Regions from separate parts of the Solibacillus sp. FSL R7-0668 genome, predicted to be linked through region 1. Evidence: predicted binding sites of a transcription regulator. Region 1 holds the regulator's gene; each other region holds the start of a gene.

Region 1 (3,186 bases):
GAGCGTACCTAACGAACGGCTTAAGCGGTCTTCTAAAATAGTCGGTGCACGTAGCAATAAATTTTTGCGCGCTACTTGCTCCTTTTGAATAATTTGCTCGACCACTTTTTCAAGTTCTTGCAAAATCACAGTTTCCGATTTGCCTAATGTGATTTGATTAGATATTTGATAAACATTACCTAAATTATCACTACCTTCTCCATAAATTCCCCGTACAACCATTCCTAATCTTGTCATCATTTGAATTAGAGCATTCATCTGTTTGGTCATAGTTAGCGCGGGCAAATGGAGCATCACTGAAGCACGCAATCCCGTCCCAACATTCGTAGGGCAGCTTGTTAAATAGCCATAACGATCTTCATAAGCATAGGCAATAGACTTACTTAAGTAGCGGTCTACTTTTCTGGCTTCTTCGTATGCTTGCTGCAAATTCATCCCCTGCGCGAGACTTTGAATACGAATATGATCTTCTTCATTTACTAATATGCTAATGGACTCGTCTTCTGTTAAAAAGAACGACCCAATTTTTTGACGACGTGCTAAATTAGGGCTGATTAAATGCTTTTCCACTAATATTTGACGCTGTAGCTGTGGCATATCCTTCACTTTAAAATATGAAAAGTGATAGGGATTTTCTCGATCTATTGCTAATAATGCAGTCATTAATTGGTGTTCGATTTGTTCGGCATCTTGTTCTGTAAAGCTAATTGGAAATCGGACGTTCGCAATATTTCGAGCTAGTCGAATGCGCGTACTAATGACGATATCCGAATCGCTTTCATATTGCATCCAGCTTGGATTGGCATTCGTTAAAAAATGCTCAATGTTCATGCGCGTTCCTCTCCTTGCCCGACTTTACTTTCGAGTGCTCGAATGTCATCACGAAATTTAGCTGCATCTTCAAAGCGTTCTTCTGTAATCGCCTGTTGCTGTAATAAGCGGAGTTCACTTATTTGCTGATTAATTTTTTCCTTTGAGTGCGTTTCTTCTACATACCCCACATGCTTTGTACCTGCTTGAATTTTTTCCAGCAATTGTGGGAGCTGCTCACTAAAGGTTCGATAACAATCACCACAACCAAATTTCCCTTGCTTTAAAAACTGACGATACGTTGTACCACATGTTGGGCATGCCTTTGTTTTTGCTGTGCTTCCCGCTACATTTTCCTTTTTAATAATGGGCACAAAATTAAACCAATTCGTCATGAGCTGCTGTAAGGATGCGGGCTCTTCTTTCATTTCGAATTGAAACGGGTGGAATTGGGCAGCACATACGTCGCAATAATGCCGCTCGATTTGTTGCCCGTTTTGCACTTGCGTCACTGTTACATTCGCATGGCGTTGTTTGCAATGTTCACATATCATGTTAAAACACCTCTATTTTTCAAAAGAAATTGTTTGTAGCATTGCGTGCAATATGCGGGCTCTCACTTCATCACGCACTGGTAAACCCATTCGTAATGTTGTACGATCCAATGCAGCCTTCATAATACTTGCCTCTCGTTCACTGACAATATCTTCGTCTAATAAACGGTAAAGTATGCGTTCCGCGTTTGTTTGTGCAATCGTTTCGCCAATTTGCTCTTCCATTTCGTCTAATAAGTTTTTCTTGGAGTGGATCGTTACACGCAAAATACGAATATAACCGCCACCCCCACGCTTACTTTCTACAAAATAACCATGCTCTGTTGTAAAGCGTGTATTAATGACGTAATTGATTTGTGAAGGTGCACAAGCAAATTGCTTCGCTAATTCATTACGCTTTATTTCAATGTGTCCCTGTCCATTTAATTCAATAACTTCCTTCAAATACCCTTCAATTATGTCAGATATATTCCTCATGCTGTCCTCACCTCTCAACAACTGACTTTGACTATCTTTGACTTAAATATACAATAGCTGTTTTTTGATTTCAAATAATCACTCTCAAAACACTTTGCCCTAATTCACAATAATAAATCCTCAAAATGTAAAAAAGGTCTGCCTAAGAAATAAATCTAAGACAGACCCCTTGTTATTAAACCCAACGTCCAACAATCGGATAATTCCACTCTCGATCTGATAAAGCTTTGATAATCCCAATAATCGGAGCAATCCAGAAAATCGCTAAAAATACGATTAAGAATGGTAAACCAATTAAAAGGAAAGTAAATATGATGGCAATGGCAATGAAAATACCAAAAATCACTTGGAATAATAACGCTTGCATCGCGATACGTTTTACATTGTCCTCAGAACTTATTAAGAAAAATAGAATCGGTACTAAAAACGGAGCGAAAAACGCACTCGCATGGATAATCACTTTTGACCATTTGGATTCCATTTAAAATCAACCTCACTTTTTTTGTTACCTTATTTACGCATGAATGTCACTAAAGTTTCATAAATCGAAAAAAATCTTAGGTTTCTTATACCCAAGATTTATTATAACAATGTGCGTTGAAGCAATTTAGTACGGCCCGCGATCATTTGGATTATCGCCCTCTTGCGGGAATAAGAAATAAGAAATCACAGCGGTTAAAATCGTTGCACCGATTACGATGAAAATACGATCACGACTTCCTACCTCTCGGAAGTTATTCACTAGCATAATGTAAGAAGCAATCGCAACTCCTAAAGAAATTGGCAAGACAAATTTCAAACGCCCTTTATGAAATTTCATTTTTTTCAACGTCCTTTTCTACAAATTGATAGCATCTTTTATCTATTGTTAATCATACAATGCTCCAAAACGAAAGACAAATTTCGGCAAATTTTGAACTTATACTAAAATATTACTGCTATCTCTCTCAAAAAATAGTACTATACTAATGTGAAATACACACGAAATGAGGGGTATTATGGTCAATTGGTTTTCAAAATCATCGAAAGTATCACATCCATCTTTTTTGGATAACACAAAATATGCTCCAAAAACACATGTAGACGTTTCGGATTATCCATCATTACAGCGGCAACTCCAAGTATTAAATCTAACAACGGATGATTTAGCAATTATTAAGCAGCTCGAGCCTTATGCACAAGAGATCATTCCTGTTATGGTAGATCAGTTTTATGAAGCGATTACACTCAGTCCAGAATTAGTAACGATTATAAAAAATACCACACAAATTGAGCGCTTAAAAATTACGCTCCATCGACATTTGGAGGGGATTTTTAAATGTCAAATTGATGCGAATTACATTAT
Region 2 (3,186 bases), 3.1 Mb from region 1:
GAACATCGATGGGTGGTATTGTGACATCGGGCTGTTTAGCGGTATATCCTTGGGTGCAAGCTGCCGGTATTTGTATGGGAACGACAAGCTTTACAAAATTAGCACTGTATCAAGTGGAAGACATGGTACAGCGTGAAATTGATTTCCCGATGTCACAGCAAGAACAGACAGATTTATTGGCGCTACTCAGTCAATTTAATATGGAAGATCATAGCGCAATGTGGCGTAATAAGCCGATTATTTTCTGGCATGGTATGCGCGATACCGTTGTGCCTTATCAAATGAGCCGTGACTTTTATGATGGGCTATCGGATGAGCTGCGAACATCGATCACTTATTTATCAGAAGAGAAGGCTGGTCACGCAGTTTCGCGGGCTGGTGTATTGCAAGTGACGCAATTTATTGCACAACGTTTGGCATAAAACCTAAGTTCTGATAAGATAAACGTTAACACCATTTCGAAAGGGGAAACACAAAATGGCGATTGATCAAGATATGAAAGACAGCATGCTAGGTGCTTTAGAAAATGTTATTGATCCTGAGTTAGGTATTGATATTGTAAACTTAGGTTTAGTATATGATGTCGATTTATCAGATGAAGGTTTAGCGACGGTTACGATGACCCTAACATCAATGGGTTGCCCATTAGGTCCTGTTATTGTGGATCAGGTAAACACAGCGTTAAGTGAGCTTCCTGAAGTTAAGGAAGTAAAGGTTGATATCGTATGGCAGCCTGCATGGTCTAAAGATAATATGTCACGCTACGCAAAAATGGCATTAGGAATTCGCTAATGAATAAGACCTCGATTTTTCTATTTTATAATAGAAGAAATCGTGGTCTTTTTTTAATCGATACGACAAACGGTAAGCGGGCAGTCCTCACATTCGATTTTGTGTTTTAAAAACGATAAATCACGAATCGTCATATAGCCCTTTTCAATATCGAGCACTTGCTGCTTGCGTAATTCACTGAGCATTCGATTGATCATTTCTCGGCTAGTCGCACACAAATTGGCAAGATCGGTATTCGTTAAAGCAAGTTGGATGGTCACTTCATTGGGTGAGTGAAACTGACCGTACGTATTAGCTAAACGAATAAGTGTGGAATAAAGTGCGCCTTTTTTGCCGTGTAATACTAAATCACGTAAACGGCTTTGATCTTTCATATGCTCGATTTGGAGCCATTTTAAATAGTCGGTCATGATTGGTGGTTCCGTATGCAAGTAGTTTTCGAATCGTTCGCGTGATAGCGCATATAGTTCGGTATTCATCAGGGCTTTAGCGGTAGTCGTATGAAAGGTACTGCAGCAAAAAACAGCCGTTTCGCCAAGTAAACGATGCTCGCCACAAATCCGAATGGCTAGCTCTTTTCCGCTTTCCGTTTCTTTGCTAATTTGCATCTTGCCCTTTTTTATAAGGTAAAGTTGGTCGGCAAGGCTACCTTCTTGAAAAAGAGGCATCCCCTTTTCTATTTTTAATAGTATGCCTTTCGTTTGAAAGAAAGTCGTGATCGTTATAGGTAATGTAGTAGTTGATTCGATTGTCCTCACACCTTTTTAGGGAATACTAATTTACATATAATATCCAATTTATCGTAACATATAAATGGAAAATTATTGTTGAACATTGAGTGTATTTATTTGATGTTTGACTAACTTTGACCTATAATAAAATTAGTCAATAAAGGTCAAACTTTTAAAGGGGTGCAGTTTATGCAATTTAATCAAACACAAGACAATCGCCCACCATTAGAGCAATTTGGGCGCAACTTAATCGAACAAGTGAAAAACGGCAAAATGGATCCAGTCATTGGTCGTGATGAAGAAATTCGGAATGTGATTCGTATTTTATCCCGCAAAACAAAAAATAATCCGGTATTAATTGGGGAGCCAGGTGTTGGTAAAACGGCCATTGTCGAAGGATTGGCACAGCGAATTGTACGTCGTGATGTTCCGGAAGGCTTAAAGGATGCCGAGCTCTATGAATTAGATATGAGTGCGTTAATTGCTGGGGCATCGTACAGAGGACAATTCGAGGAACGATTAAAAGCTGTATTAAAGCAAGTGAAGGAATCGGAGGGCCGTATTATTTTATTCATCGATGAAATTCATACAATCGTTGGTGCAGGCAAAACAGATGGCGCGATGGATGCTGGCAATATGTTAAAGCCAATGCTGGCACGTGGTGAATTGCATTGTATCGGTGCGACAACGCTAGATGAATACCGCATGTATATTGAAAAGGACCCAGCACTGGAGCGTCGTTTCCAGCAAGTGCTTGTACGTGAGCCTTCGATTGAAGATACGGTGTCGATTTTACGGGGTATTAAAGACCGTTTCGAGGAGCATCACCGTGGTGTGCGTATTCATGACCGTGCGATTATCGCGGCAGCACAATTAGCAGATCGTTATATTACGGACCGCTTCTTACCAGATAAAGCGATTGATTTAGTCGATGAAGCCTGTGCCATGATTCGGATTGAAATTGATTCTATGCCGCAGGAGCTTGACCAATCGATGCGTCGTTTAACACAATTAAAAATTGAACAGCAAGCATTGAAAAAAGAAAAAGACGATGCAAGTAAAAAACGTCTTGAAGTGTTATCGGGTGAAATTGATCAGCTAGAAACAACGATGAAAGCTATGAAAGAGCAATGGGAGCTAGAGAAAAATGGCTTGCAAATTGTGCGTGATAAAAAAGATGAGCTGAAAAAATTAGAAGCAGAGCGTGATGACCTTTATCTATCTGGTAGTAACTTTGCACGGGCTTCGGAGCTACAATATAGTAAAATTCCAAAACTCGAACAAGAGGTTGCACAGCTGGAGGCACAGTTGAAGGAAACGGAAGATAATCGTATGCTGCGTGAGGAAGTAACGGAAGAAGAAATCGCCAAAATTATTTCACGTTGGACAGGTATTCCCGTAACGAAATTAGTAGAAGGGGAACGTGAAAAATTATTGCGTTTGAAGGATACATTGCATGAGCGTGTCGTTGGTCAAGAAGCGGCCGTAACTTATGTAACTGAAGCAGTATGGCGCGCGCGTTCGGGCATTAAAGACCCAAACAAACCAATTGGTAGCTTCTTATTCTTAGGACCGACTGGTGTAGGGAAAACGGAATTAGCAAAAGCGTTGGCCGAGCAGTTATTTGATTCAGAAGAGCATTTCATTCGTATTGATATGAGTG
Region 3 (3,186 bases), 660 kb from region 1:
ATCATCCTTTAACCATTGTAAACTTTACAAATGAAGAAGGCGCCCGTTTTGAGCCTTCACTTATGGCTTCTGGCGTGCTTTCAGGAAAATTTGACAAGGCGAAAATGCTCGCTTCCACCGATCCCCAAGGCACTACATTTGAACAAGCTTTAGAGACAAGTGGCTATAAAGGCGAAGAAGCCAATCGCCTTACCGAAGCGCATGCCTACTTGGAACTTCATATTGAACAAGGCCCTGTATTAGAGCATTACAACAAGGAAATTGGGGTTGTAGAAGGTGTTCTTGGGATGGTCTGTTATGACATTACGTTAACTGGCGAATCCAATCATGCAGGTACCACTCCGATTTCGATGCGTAAGGACAGTATGTTTGCCGCGATGCAAATTATTTCGATCCTACAAAATAAATTAAAGCAGCTTCCTAAGAATCTCGTCTATACGATTGGTCGAATCAATGCCTATCCGAATATTCACACCGTCATTCCAAGTCATGTCACGTTCTCATTAGAATCCCGCCATCAAGACCCTACTGTTATTCAACAAGTGGAGCAAATTATCTTTGATTTACCAAAGGAAATTGAAAATTGTCAGCTTGCCTATACGAAATTATGGAATCGCGATACGGTTTATTTTGCACCTGACATCATTCAGGCAGTTGCAGCAAGTACTGAAGAATTAGGCTATTCTCAACACCGGATGTTTAGTGGGGCTGGTCATGATGCACAGTTCATCGCACAATATATCCCGTCTACTATGATTTTCGTCCCAAGTGTAAAAGGCTATAGCCACCGCGAAGATGAATTAACTTCCTATGAGGACTGCTCAAAAGGGGCCGATGTGCTCGTAAATGCTGTTCTAAAAGTAGCCAATTATAGCGTTTCACAAGCAAATTCAGCCAATGCCCTATAAGCTATCCCAACAATCCGTCCTGCCCAATATGACAAGACGGATTTTTTTACGCAAAAAAAAAAACGATTTCGTCAGCATCATGCTTTTGAAACCGTTTTGAGATTTTCATATTATTGGTTTAAATAAATTGTTATTGGAAAGAATGAATTAGGGATAAAAAAGAAACGGTACAGTGAATCTTTTTTATCCCAGTAAAACTTCATTCTTCGTTGTAAAAAAGTAAAACGACCATTTCTCTTTTACAACAGCTATTAAAAGTATATTAAAACAGTAAAATGGTGCCCATGAAAGGACATGATAATAAATGCTAAACAAATTGGGGTGAACCTTCTTCTATTTAGCCTTGCAATAAAACACAACATTTAATAATGTTGTAATTTTCGTCACATTTTTCAAGCATTATTTCTTATTCATACAAAAGACTCTCTGTTTTAAATAATTTTATTGCATTTAAGTGATACATGTGCGGGAAATGTGTTGATGTTAACTAATTCCTTAACGATTAACTGTATAAGGAAGATGTAATTAGTGAGGTATGTCGATTGAAAAAGCGCCCTCGGAGGGAATCGAACCCCCATTTCAAGAACCGGAATCTTACGTGCTATCCATTACACCACGAGGGCATCATCATAAATATACGACCTTCTCATTATACAAAGGGGATTGTTTGATTTCAACTATTAAAAATCAGACTTTATATTTGACCATAACTGACTAATACGTGTATGATAGGTTTACAGCTGAAACACTTTCCAAATTCAGCAAAGGTATACGAAAATAGGCTTTAACAAAGGGAGGATTTTTTCAATGAACTTAATTCCTACAGTTATTGAACAAACAAACCGCGGCGAACGTGCATATGACATTTATTCACGTTTATTAAAAGACCGTATCATTTTATTAGGGAGCGCAATCGACGATAATGTTGCCAACTCAATCGTAGCACAGCTTTTATTTTTAGAAGCTGAAGATCCAGATAAGGACATCTACCTATACATCAACTCTCCAGGTGGTTCAATTACGTCTGGTATGGCGATTTACGATACAATGAACTTCATCAAGCCTGATGTATCGACAATTTGTATCGGTATGGCTGCATCAATGGGTGCCTTCTTATTATCTGCCGGTGCAAAAGGTAAGCGTATTGCCTTACCAAACGCCGAAGTGATGATTCACCAACCACTTGGTGGCGCACAAGGTCAAGCAACTGAAATCGAAATCGCAGCAAAACGTATTTTATACTTACGTGAAAAATTAAACAAAATTATGGCTGAAAACAGTGGTCAAGATTATGAAACATTAGCGCGTGACACAGACCGCGATAACTTCATGACTGCTGAGCAAGCAAAAGAATACGGGTTAATCGACAAAATCTACGATCGTAACCAACTTAAAAAATAATCTCCAATAAAAGCGGCAGAGCAATTCTGCCGCTTTTTTTGCGTAAAGAAATGTTTATAAAAAAAAAAGATGCACATGAATTTAGTTCACGAACATCTCTATGTTTACGCTTTCAAAAATTAGTCTGCTTTTTCGATTAGTTGCTGTAGCGCATGAATCGCCTTTTCTTCATCATGCCCATCTGCGCTTAGCGTCACTGTCGTACCTTTTGCGACAGCTAAGCTCATAATGCCCATAATCGATTTGGCATTTACTTTTTTCGTACCTTTTTCTAAAAAGACATCTGCTTTATAACGATTCGCCTCTTGGACGAATAGTGCAGCTTGTCTTGCTTGTAAACCTGATTTTAGCTTGACCTCTACTTGTTTTTCGATCATTTTGAAATACTCCCTTTCACAACCGTACATCACCTTATTTACTTCATCTTATCGAAATTGGCGGAAAAGAACAACAATAGAATACCATATTTCGAAAACTTTGCTTTACTATATTTGCTCGCCTCGGCGAAGTGCGTCTGCAATTTCATCGATTTTGCGTAAGCGATGATTTACGCCTGATTTACTCACAACACCTGTTGAAACCATTTCACCTAGTTCCTTCAATGTAACATCCTGATACTCGACACGTAAGCGCGCAATTTCTCGCAGTTTCTCTGGCAACTGATCTAAGCCAATTGCGTTGTCAATAAAACGAATATTTTCAACCTGACGTAATGCCGCGCCAATTGTTTTATTTAAATTAGCGGTTTCACAGTTGACAATACGGTTGACGCTATTTCGCATATCACGGACAATTCGCACATCCTCAAACTTGAGCATGGCAGATGTCGCACCTACTAAATTTAAAAAATCTGATATCTTTTCAGCCTCTTTTAAAT

What was found. The regulator CtsR, encoded in region 1, represses protease genes until heat stress. The targets are predictions, from matches to a motif close to ATGGTCAATAAAGGTCAAACA.
Region 2: MKX47_RS03495 (ATP-dependent Clp protease ATP-binding subunit) is a predicted target of CtsR. The motif match lies at 1,674-1,694, and genes of this name have one in related genera.
Region 3: clpP (ATP-dependent Clp endopeptidase proteolytic subunit ClpP) is a predicted target of CtsR. The motif match lies at 1,606-1,626, and genes of this name have one in related genera.

Annotation. Positions count from the first base shown of each region.
Region 1 is NZ_JBBOUU010000001.1:3,883,759-3,886,944, forward strand. Features, by position in the region: gene MKX47_RS19520 (protein arginine kinase) at 1-831, opposite strand, end outside; gene MKX47_RS19525 (UvrB/UvrC motif-containing protein) at 828-1,364, opposite strand; gene MKX47_RS19530 (CtsR family transcriptional regulator) at 1,377-1,841, opposite strand; gene MKX47_RS19535 (DUF4870 domain-containing protein) at 2,017-2,322, opposite strand; gene MKX47_RS19540 (acyltransferase) at 2,449-2,661, opposite strand; gene MKX47_RS19545 (globin-coupled sensor protein) at 2,840-3,186, shown strand, end outside.
Region 2 is NZ_JBBOUU010000001.1:771,403-774,588, forward strand. Features, by position in the region: gene MKX47_RS03480 (prolyl oligopeptidase family serine peptidase) at 1-422, shown strand, start outside; gene MKX47_RS03485 (metal-sulfur cluster assembly factor) at 484-792, shown strand; gene MKX47_RS03490 (Crp/Fnr family transcriptional regulator) at 846-1,550, opposite strand; gene MKX47_RS03495 (ATP-dependent Clp protease ATP-binding subunit) at 1,713-3,186, shown strand, end outside.
Region 3 is NZ_JBBOUU010000001.1:3,222,456-3,225,641, forward strand. Features, by position in the region: gene MKX47_RS16050 (Zn-dependent hydrolase) at 1-908, shown strand, start outside; tRNA gene MKX47_RS16055 (tRNA-Arg) at 1,460-1,531, opposite strand; gene clpP (ATP-dependent Clp endopeptidase proteolytic subunit ClpP) at 1,716-2,309, shown strand; gene MKX47_RS16065 (HPr family phosphocarrier protein) at 2,429-2,686, opposite strand; gene whiA (DNA-binding protein WhiA) at 2,795-3,186, opposite strand, start outside.